Regions from separate parts of the Nonomuraea sp. NPDC050153 genome, predicted to be linked through region 2. Evidence: riboswitches for the same ligand, from Rfam matches in the RefSeq annotation. Region 2 holds a riboswitch; the other holds the start of a gene.

Region 1 (5,100 bases), on a different contig from region 2:
CTGGTCTCGCTGCGCTGGCTCCTGCTCAGCCTCGGCTGGGGCCGCCGCGGTGCCCACAACGGCACGGGCACCGCGATGCTCTTCGTCGGGCTGAAGGGCGTGGAAGGGCTGGGCCGCTCGGCGGTGCGGGTCGCCGAGAACGGCCTGCACCTCACCCTGACGTGCCCGTCCACCGCGGACGTGGGCGCGGTGGTGAGCAAACTGGACCATGACATCGTCGGCAGGATCCGCCGCGAGATCATCGACGACGACGCGAGCACCGTCGTCCGCCTGCACGTCCGCCGCTGAAATGCGGGCGGATATTCCCGGCGGCGTTCCACATAAAACATTCGCCAATGACCTCCGGCCGCGTGTCGATCGGGGTGGCCGGTAATCAGCGGAGACTACCTTTCATCCTGTCGGTGCGGGCGCGCTAAAAAAGGAGATTCGAATGACCGGAATAGGAAAACTCGCGGTGGCTCTCGCCTTTTCGGCCGGTGCTGCCGTTGCCGGCGGCATTTCGTCCCCGGCGCTGGCCGACGGCCAGCCGGTCATAGACTTCGTCGACAATGTCGTACCGAACCCGAAAGTGCTCTCGGACCTGCTCCCGAACGTGAGCGTGGCACCCTCGGTGCTGTGCATTCCCACGGCACAGAACACCAACAGCACCGATGGCGACCGCAACCGGGTGGGCAACAACCAGACCATCAACTGCACACAGAGTGCGCAGCAGACGACGTCGCCGGCGAATGCGCTCAGGGATTATGAGAAAGTCACGGGGCAGCCTCAAACGCTCCCCGTGGGCCTGTCGAACGAGATCGTCGTCATGTGCCCCGCCGGCAAAGTGGCGCTGGGCGGCGGGTATCTCATCACCGGCAACTTCCCGCCGAACACCAACATCGACGAGATCATAGATGCTCCGACCGCCGCGAATGACGGATGGCGACTTCAGTTCCTGACCGCTGGCAGCACGCAGTTCCAGGTTGTTCCGTTCGTGACCTGCGCCAGGCCGTCCTGACCCGGTCAGCACTCGATCACGTTGACGGCCAGGCCGCCGCGCGAGGTCTCCTTGTACTTGTCGAGCATGTCCCGCCCGGTGTCCCGCATCGTCTTGATGGCACGATCCAGCGGCACGAAGTGGCGGCCGTCGCCGCGCAGGGCGATCCGGGCGGCCGTGATGGCCTTGTTGGAGGCGACCGCGTTCCGCTCGATGCACGGGATCTGGACCAGGCCGCCGATCGGGTCGCAGGTCAGCCCCAGGTTGTGCTCGATGCCGATCTCGGCTGCGTTCTCGACCTGCTCGGGCGTGCCCCCGAGGGCCTCCGTGAGGCCGGCCGAGGCCATCGAGCAGGCGGAGCCGACCTCGCCCTGGCAGCCCACCTCGGCGCCGGAGATCGAGGCGTTCTCCTTGAACAGCACGCCGATCGCGCCCGCCGTCAGCAGGAAGCGGACCACGCCCTCCTCGTCCGCGTGCGGGACGAATCGGGTGTAGTACGTCAGGACGGCCGGGATGATGCCCGCGGCGCCGTTGGTGGGGGCGGTGACGATGCGGCCGCCGGCGGCGTTCTCCTCGTTGACCGCCAGTGCGAACAGCGCCACCCAGTCCATGGCCTGCAACGGGTCCTTCTCTGGCGACTCCGACTGCAGGCGGCGGTGGAGCTGGTTGGCGCGGCGCTTGACCTTGAGGCCGCCGGGCAGGACGCCCTCCTTGGCGATGCCGCGGCGCACGCACTCCGACATGACCGTCCACAGCCGCAGCAGGCCCGAGCGGATCTCCTCCTCGGTGCGGCCGAACGCCTTCTCGTTCTCCAGCATCAGCGCGGAGATCGACAGACCCGTGTTCGAGCAGTGCTTGAGCAGCTCCTCGCCCGTGGTGAAGGGGAAGGGCAGGATCGTGTCGTCCGGCTTGATGCGATCGGCGCCGGTGGCCTTCTCGTCCACGACGAAGCCGCCGCCGACCGAGAAGTAGACCTTCTCCCTCAGCTTCTCGCCGTCGGCGTCGTACGCGGTGAAGCGCATGCCGTTCGGGTGCTCGGGCAGCGAGATCTTGCGCTCGAAGACGAGGTGCTCGCCCACGACGAAGGGGATCTCGTGCGTCCCGTACAGCTTGACCGTGCCCGACTCGCGCATCTCGGCCAGGCGGCCGTCGATGGAGTCGACGTCGACCAGCTCGGGCTTCTCGCCGGACAGGCCGAGCAGGACCGCCTTGTCGCTGCCGTGGCCCTTGCCGGTCAGGCCGAGCGAGCCGTACAGGATGGCCTCGACCCGCGCGACCTGGGAGAGCAGACCGTCGTCGTGCAGCCCGCGGGCGAACTTGTGCGCGGCCGCCATCGGGCCTCCCGTGTGGGAGCTCGACGGGCCGATGCCGATTTTGAAAAGGTCGAAGACGCTGATCGCCATTGATGGCGCCTTTCATGCTGGGGCCGGGGCCCGCGCAGAGCCCCGGCAAACAGGTCAGGAATCGCCTGAGGTGAACGCCGTGTACTCCTCGGCGGAGAGCACGTCCCCGGCGTCGCCCTCGACGCGCACCCGGAACATCCAGCCCTCTCCATACGGGTCACTGTTGACCAGGCTCGGGTCGTCGACCACGGCCTGGTTCACCTCGACGATCTCGCCGCCGACGGGGGTGTAGATCTCGTTCACCGACTTGGTCGACTCCACCTCGCCGACGGAGTCGCCCGGCTCGACGTTCGACCCGACGTCGGGGAGCTGCACGTAGACGACGTCACCAAGGGACTCGGCGGCGAAGGCCGTGACGCCGATGGTCACGGTGAGGCCGTCGTCGAGGCCGGCCACCCACTCGTGCTCCTTGGTGTAGCTCAGGTCGTCAGGGATGTTGCTCACTTGTTCCTCCTGTAGAAGGGCAGCTCTACCAGGTCCATAGGTTCATGGCTGCCCCGGATGTCCACGGCCAGGCCTGACTCGACGCCGGTGTCCACGTAGGCCATCGCGATGGGCTTGCCCAGGGTCTGGGAGGGCGCACCGCTGGTGACCTCGCCGACGACGGCGCCGTCTTTGGTGACCGGGTAGCCGTGACGCGGCACCCGGCGTCCCCGCGCGACCAGGCCGACGAGCCGGCGCCGCGGCGCGTCGTCCTTGACCGCCTCGAGCGCCGACCTGCCGACGAAGTCGCCCGGCTTGTCGAATTTCACCACTCTGCCCAGCCCCGCGTCGAACGGGGTCAGTTCGGCGCTCAGTTCGTTGCCGTACAGCGGCATGCCGGCCTCGAGTCTGAGGGTGTCGCGGCTGGACAGGCCGGCGGGCTTGAGGCCGTACGGCTCGCCCGCCGCCATGAGCGCGTGCCAGAGCGGCACGGCGTCCTGGTTGGCGACGAACAGCTCGAACCCGTCCTCTCCGGTGTAGCCGGTACGGGCGATCAGCGCCTGCCGCCCGTCGACCAGCTCGGGCAGGCCCGCGTAGTACTTGAGCCCGTCGAGGTCGGCGTCGGTGAGCGTGGCGAGGATCTCCTGAGCCCGGGGCCCCTGTACGGCGATCAGCGCGTACTGGTCCGACCGGTCCTCGACCAGCACGTCGTACGCCTTCGACCGCTCTGTCAGCTCTTTTGCGACTTTTTCGTAGTTTGACGCGTTTGCCACGACCATGAACTCGTCGTCGTCCAGCCGGTAGACGATGAGGTCGTCGAGCACGCCACCCTGCTGGTTGACGATCATGGTGTATCTGGCCCGTCCGGTCGCCAGCGCCGACAGGTGGCCGACCAGCGCGTAGTCGAGCGCCTGCCCGGCCTGCGGCCCGGTCAGGAAGATTTCGCCCATGTGGGAGAGGTCGAACAGCCCGGCCGCCTGGCGAACGGCGTTGTGCTCCGCGGACTCGCTCCCGTACCGGAGGGGCATGAGCCACCCGGCGAAGTCGGTGAGCGTGGCGCCGAGGCTCTGGTGAACGTCTCGTAGCGGTGTAGGTCGGGACATATGTCGCACCTCTGGACAGGATTGGATGCCAGCATCCTCCCCCTCTGTCATCGATGCCTGAGAGCTTCGCCCGAGTTTTGCCGGACTTTCACCTTCGGCGAGGCCCTGTGGGCCTGCTTTCCAGAGGTCACCATAGGCCGCGCGGTCCTTTGCCTTGAGAGGTTTGCGGGGAGGGCTTGCTCCTTCAGGGACCCTGACCGGCTGTCAGGGCGCTCTCCCGCACGGTTTCACCGGTGATGTCCGTCAGCCTAGTGCCGGGATGGGGTTGTTGTCGCGTTCTGAGGACTCATGAACCACTCCGGGGGTCACCGACGTCGAAGGGATATGAATCGGCGAACGGCGGCCTTCGGCCTGCTGGCGACCCTGGCCCTGGCGGGCTGCGGCGCATCGGAGGCGGCGGCCCCGCCCCGGTACGAGGCCAGCCTGACGGTGCTCGAAGGCGGTGGCCACGGGCCGCAGCTGTGCACGATGATCATGGAGTCGCTGCCACCGCAGTGCGGCGGTCCGGACGTCGTCGGCTGGGACTGGAACAAGGTGGATCACGAGTCGCAGGGCGGCGTGAAGTGGGGCGAGTACCGCGTCGTGGGCACCTGGGACGGCGCCCGGCTGACGCTCACCGAGCCGCCCGGCGCCCCCGCGAAGGCGGCCTCCGCGCGCCAGGTGGACTTCACCAGCCCGTGCCCGGCGCCGGACGGCGGCTGGCGGCCCGTCGATCCCGCCAAGGCCACGCAGCAGGCGATGGAGCAGGCGATGTCGCGGGCCGGCGCGGTCGAGGAGTTCGCGGGCGCCTGGATCGACCAGAGCTACATGGAGGGCAAGCCCGCGGAGTCGCCTGAGGCCAACGACCCGCTGCGGCTGGTGCTCAACCTGAAGTTCACCGGCGACCTGTCCGGCCGAGAGGCGTGGATCCGCGAGGTGTGGGGCGGCGCGCTGTGCGTCAGCGGCGCGGCGCGCACCGAGGGCGAGTTGCGGGAGATCCAGCGGGAGGTCGAGGCCGAGCTGGGCGGCGGTCTCGTCTCGGCGTCGTCCAACGTGCTGCGCAACCAGGTGGACGTGCTGGTCTGGGCGGCCACCGACGAGCAGCGCCGCGGCGTCGAGGCCGAGCACGGCGCCGGAGCCGTGATGCTGGACAGCGTGCTCAGACCGGTGGCGTGAGGACACCCCGGCCTGGAAGGTCAGCAGGCCGCCACGAGTG
Region 2 (5,100 bases):
CAGGTCCACGTTGCCGTCGTCGTCGCAGGCCACGACCACGACCCGCATGCCCGCCATGACCGCGCTGGCGGCGTTGGTGCCGTGGGCGGAGGACGGGATGAGGCAGACGTCGCGCTCGCCGTGGCCGGCCGCGCGGTGGTAGGCGCGGATGGCCAGCAGTCCGGCGAACTCTCCTTGCGAGCCGGCGTTCGGCTGGATGGAGACGCTGTCGTAGCCGGTCACCTCGGCCAGCCAGTCCTCCAGCGTGCCGATCAGCTCGCGGTAGCCCTCGGCCTGGTCCTCGGGCGCGTACGGGTGGATCGCGGCGAACTCGGGCCAGGTGATCGGCTCCATCTCGGTGGTCGCGTTCAGCTTCATCGTGCAGGAGCCGAGCGGGATCATGGAGCGGTCGAGCGCGATGTCCTTGTCCTGCAGCTTGCGCAGGTAGCGCAGCATGGCGGTCTCGGAGCGGTGGCTGTGGAAGACCGGGTGGGTGAGGTAGCCGGACTCGCGCTCCAGCGAGGCGGGCAGCGCGTCCGCGTCCAGGGCCACGTCGGTGCGGTCGACGCCGAAGGCGGCCCACACCTTGGCGACCTCGGCGGCGCCGGTCTTCTCGTCGCAGGAGATCGACACGTGGTCGTCGCCGGCCCGCCAGAGGTTCACGCCCCGCTCGGCGGCGGCGGCGACCACCTCGGCGGCCCGGCCGGGCACGCGGACGAGCACGGTGTCGAAGAAGTCGCCGTGCACGACCTCCAGGCCCGCCTCGCGCAGCCCGCCGGCCAGGGCCACGGCGTGCCGGTGCACCCGGTGGGCGATCCGGCGCAGGCCCTCGGGGCCGTGGTAGACGGCGTACATGCTCGCGATGACGGCGAGCAGGACCTGCGCGGTGCAGATGTTGCTGGTGGCCTTCTCGCGGCGGATGTGCTGCTCGCGGGTCTGCAGGGCCAGCCGGTAGGCGGGGTCGCCGTCGGCGTCCACCGACACGCCGACCAGGCGCCCCGGGATCTGGCGCTGCAGGCCCTCGCGTACGGACATGTAGGCGGCGTGCGGCCCGCCGAACCCGAACGGCACCCCGAACCGCTGCGAGGACCCGATCGCGATGTCGGCGCCCAGCTCGCCGGGCGCGGCCACGAGGGTGAGGGCCAGCAGGTCGGCGGCGGCCACGACGAGCGCGCCCGCCTCGTGCGCGGCGGCGGCCACGGCGCGGAAATCGCGCAGCCGCCCGGACGCGCCCGGGTACTGGACGAGCACGCCGAAGCACTCGGGCAGCTCGCCGTCGAGGGAGTGCTCCACCAGCGTGATGCCCAGGGGCTCGGCCCTGGTGGCGAGCACGGCCTTGGTCTGCGGCAGCGCGTCGGCGTCCACCACGAACACGCTGCTCTTGGACCTGCCCGCGCGGCGGGCCAGGGTCATCGCCTCGGCGGCGGCCGTGCCCTCGTCGAGGAGGGAGGCGCCCGCGACGGGCAGGCCCGTCAGGTCGGAGACGACGGTCTGGAAGTTCAGCAGCGCCTCCAGGCGCCCCTGCGAGATCTCCGGCTGGTACGGGGTGTAGGCGGTGTACCAGCCCGGGTTCTCCAGCAGGTTGCGGCGGATGACGGCGGGCGTGATCGTGTCGTGGTAGCCCAGGCCGATCATGGAGGTGAGCACGCGGTTGCGCCCGGCCAGGGCGCGCAACTCGGCGATGGCCTCGGCCTCGCCGACGGCGGCGGGCAGCTTGAGCCGGTCCTTGGCCCTGATGGCCTCGGGGACGGCCACGGCCACCAGATCCGCCACGGACGCGAAGCCCACGGCCTCGAGCATGCGCTGCTGCTCGGACTCAGACGGGCCGATGTGCCGGGACGAGAACGGCGGGGCTGACAGGTCGGTCATGGACAGTGCCTCCCGAGGCTTTTGGAGACCGGCGCCGTGGCGCGGGCGAGTGCCGGGTCTCCCCCTCTGTCAGTGCGGCGGCGCCGCGACCTGAGAGCTTCACCCCGGGACTGGGGCTTGCACCGTCGGTGAGGCGCGCCTGGCAGGTGCGCCTGCTTTCCAGAGTTGCCTCACCCGAGCGGTACAGGGTGCCTGAGAGATTCCGGGGAGGGTTGCTCCTTCGGCGCCCCGAGACCCGAGGGCCTCAGGGACTCTCCCGCACGGGGTCGTCAGCCTTGCTGTCCTAGATTACAACCATCCGCGTTACACCAGAATTTCCCCGTTGGCGCGTTATGCGCGGATTGCCCGATGGGCCGCATCCCGCGGCCCATGGCAGAAGGGGTTCTACGCTAGCTGAGGCCCCGCGCGCGGCGGCGGCGGGCCAGTTCGTCAGCGGGATGGTCGGCCGGGACGGTGTCCTCGACCGCCGCTCGTTCCCCCGGCAGCTCCGCGAGGGAGCCCTCGACCTCTCGCCAGACCCGGCCGAGCGCGATGCCGAACACGCCCTGACCGCCCTGGAGCAGGTCGATCACCTCGTCGGCCGAGGTGCACTCGTAGACGCTGACGCCGTCGCTCATGAGCGTGATCTGCGCGAGGTCGGCGACCCCGCGGTCACGCAGATGCTGCACGGCCGTGCGGATCTGCTGGAGCGACACCCCTGTGTCGAGGAGCCGCTTGACGACCTTGAGCACCAGGATGTCGCGGAAGCTGTAGAGCCGCTGGGAGCCCGAGCCCTGCGCCGCTCTTATCGTGGGCTCCACGAGGCCCGTGCGCGCCCAGTAGTCGAGCTGCCTGTAGGTGATGCCGGCCGCCGCGCAGGCCGTCGGCCCGCGGTATCCGATGTCCGCCGGCAGCGACGCCGGCTGCTCGTCGAAGAGCAGGCCCTGCTCCCCGGCACGCTGCCGCGCGCTCTCGCGCCGAACCGGATCTTCCTGGCCGGCCGTCTTTCCCTCGCCGCTGCTGACCGCCACGCGGACCTCCGGCTTTCTCTCATCCCGCGGCCTGATCTGGGGGTTCGTAAAGGGCGACCACGGGTTTCACTTGCACCGTAGGACCGTGACCATGCCCAGTCAACGATCCGGCTCGGCGCGTCGTGAAGCGTAAATGCACCGAAATACCTACCCCGCCCTGCCGAAGTCTTCGGGAGTGATCGTGTCAAGGAACTCCCTGAACTTCTCCACCTCGTCTTCCTGGTCGTCCGGGATGATCACCCCGGCCTCCTGGACGACCTCCTCGCTGGCGAAGATGCGCGCTCCGGTGCGCAGGGCGAGCGCGATCGAGTCGGACGGCCGCGCGCTCACCTCCACGCCGTTGGAGAACACCAGGTCGGCGAAGAAGATGCCGTCACGCAGGGCGACGATGTTGACCGCTCGCAGGCCGACGCCCAGAGCGCTCAGCACGTCCCGGAAGAGGTCGTGCGTGAGCGGCCGCGGTGGTGGCTCCTCCGCCTGGGCCAGGGCGATGGCCGTCGCCTCGGTCATGCCAATCCATATAGGAAGGAACCGCTCCCCGTGTGCCTCCTTGAGCAAGACGATCGGCTGATTTGTGGGCATTTCAACTCGAACGCCCACGACCTCCATCTGCAACACGGGCTGCTCCGTATTCCTGACCGGTCACCCGGCACAGCTATTTGCTGGTCGCTTCTGCTGACTGGCTACTGCAATTCAACGTAACACCCAGCGGGCGTGGAATGCGCCTCCGCCTCCCAGCTCGCCAGGGTCTCAACGCCCCAGGACGGACCGGATCCCCGACCGTACAAGGGATGCGTGCAGGTCGAGCAGGAGCGTGGAAAGCTCCCTGGCGACCTCATCGGCCTCCCCGATGGCACCGGGGGCCCGTCGTTTGAGTATGGGCGCGACGGCCTGCTCGACGAGCCCGCACTCGCGCTCGGCCGCGGCCTTGACCGCGCGCAGGTGGCGGGCGCGCAGGCCGAAGCGGGCCAGCGCGCCGACGCTGCGGGCCACGTTGAGCGCCTCTTCGTCGTAGCGCCTGGCCACCGGGGCGAGCAGGCCGTAGTCCTCCAGCTCGGTGAGCGTCTCGTCGTCGATCCCCGCGGCCTCGATCAGCTCGGCCCGGCTGAGCCGGATCTCCTGCTTCTCCTGGACGGCGCGCGGGCGGCCGAAGCTCTCGGCCATCCTGTCCTTGATCACCCGCAGCGGCAGGTAATGGTCACGCTGCTCGCGCAGGATGAAGCGCAGCTGCTCCACATGCAGATGGGTGAACTTGCGGTAGCCGGACGGGCTGCGCTCCGGCTCGATCAGCCCCTCGCCCTCGAGGAAGCGGATCTTGGAGATCGTCACATCGGGGAACTCGCCCTGAAGGAGCGCGAGCACTTCCCCGATGCTCATGTGAGAGCGTGCCGCCTGGGAGGTCATGCGACCTCCCGGGAAGGTGCGTCCACGAGTCGCTCTCTCGGCTCGCTCATACGCCGGCGTTGGCCCGCATCAGGAAGACGAGGCGGAACTTGCCGATCTGCACCTCGTCTCCGGAGTGCAGGGGAACCTCCTCGATGCGCTCCCTGTTGACGTAGGTGCCGTTGAGGCTGCCCACGTCGCGCACGGAGAACTGGCCGCCGGGGTGGCGGTAGAACTCCACGTGGCGGCGGGAGACCGTGATGTCGTCGAGGAAGATGTCACTCTCGGGATGGCGCCCGGTCGTGGTGAGGTTTTTGTCCAGCCGGAAACGGCTCCCCTGGTTGGGGCCTCTGGTCACCGTGAGCAGCGCCGTGCCGGGCGGCAGCTGCTCGACCAGAGCCCGCTCCGCCAGGAGCATGTCGCCTGCCTCAGCCTCGTATGCCTCGATTCCCGCGATGGAGATCGTCGACGTGGTGTCCCCGGAGACCTCGGGTCTGGCCAGCGGTGACCCACAGCGGGAACAGAAACGGGCATCCTCGGGGTTGGCGTGCCCGCACTGCGTGCAGTAGACGCTCGGCATCGATCGGCTCGGCCTCCTACCGCGAAGACGCGGCGACGGTGCTCAAAGACGCGCCTCGCTTCGCTTTTTCAAGTTTGCGAATGCCGCAACATACGCTGATCAGCGGCAAAGGTCAAGGCGGGGCACTGGACTGTGGTTTGGACGCAGACAAAGTTACCGCCGCTTCCGCCCCGTGGTCCATGCCGCCGCGCGTTTCTACATTACGATCTTGCGGCACTGTCTGGGCACGTCAAGTGCAAAGGCTTTTTCGTCACTCTCCGCGACCATTGTTCACATGGC

Evidence for each region. A riboswitch is a leader RNA that binds a small molecule or an ion and turns the genes downstream of it on or off. The one in region 2 is predicted to bind glycine.
Region 1: it holds a riboswitch for glycine, as region 2 does, so the genes downstream of both, gcvT (glycine cleavage system aminomethyltransferase GcvT) here and gcvP (aminomethyl-transferring glycine dehydrogenase) in region 2, are expected to answer to the same signal.

The regions. Positions count from the first base shown of each region.
Region 1 covers NZ_JBITJQ010000004.1:115,753-120,852, reverse strand. The annotation lists gene ACIBQ1_RS12640 (hypothetical protein) at 1-288, shown strand, start outside; gene ACIBQ1_RS12635 (hypothetical protein) at 431-997, shown strand; gene ACIBQ1_RS12630 (L-serine ammonia-lyase) at 1,003-2,379, opposite strand; gene gcvH (glycine cleavage system protein GcvH) at 2,434-2,823, opposite strand; gene gcvT (glycine cleavage system aminomethyltransferase GcvT) at 2,820-3,905, opposite strand; glycine riboswitch at 4,038-4,135, opposite strand; gene ACIBQ1_RS12615 (hypothetical protein) at 4,230-5,060, shown strand; gene ACIBQ1_RS12610 (gamma-glutamyl-gamma-aminobutyrate hydrolase family protein) at 5,081-5,100, opposite strand, start outside.
Region 2 covers NZ_JBITJQ010000005.1:58,373-63,472, forward strand. The annotation lists gene gcvP (aminomethyl-transferring glycine dehydrogenase) at 1-1,848, opposite strand, end outside; glycine riboswitch at 2,018-2,117, opposite strand; gene ACIBQ1_RS15205 (MerR family transcriptional regulator) at 2,238-2,858, opposite strand; gene ACIBQ1_RS15210 (bifunctional nuclease family protein) at 3,006-3,476, opposite strand; gene ACIBQ1_RS15215 (MerR family transcriptional regulator) at 3,609-4,235, opposite strand; gene ACIBQ1_RS15220 (FHA domain-containing protein) at 4,309-4,821, opposite strand; gene ACIBQ1_RS15225 (sugar phosphate nucleotidyltransferase) at 5,092-5,100, opposite strand, start outside.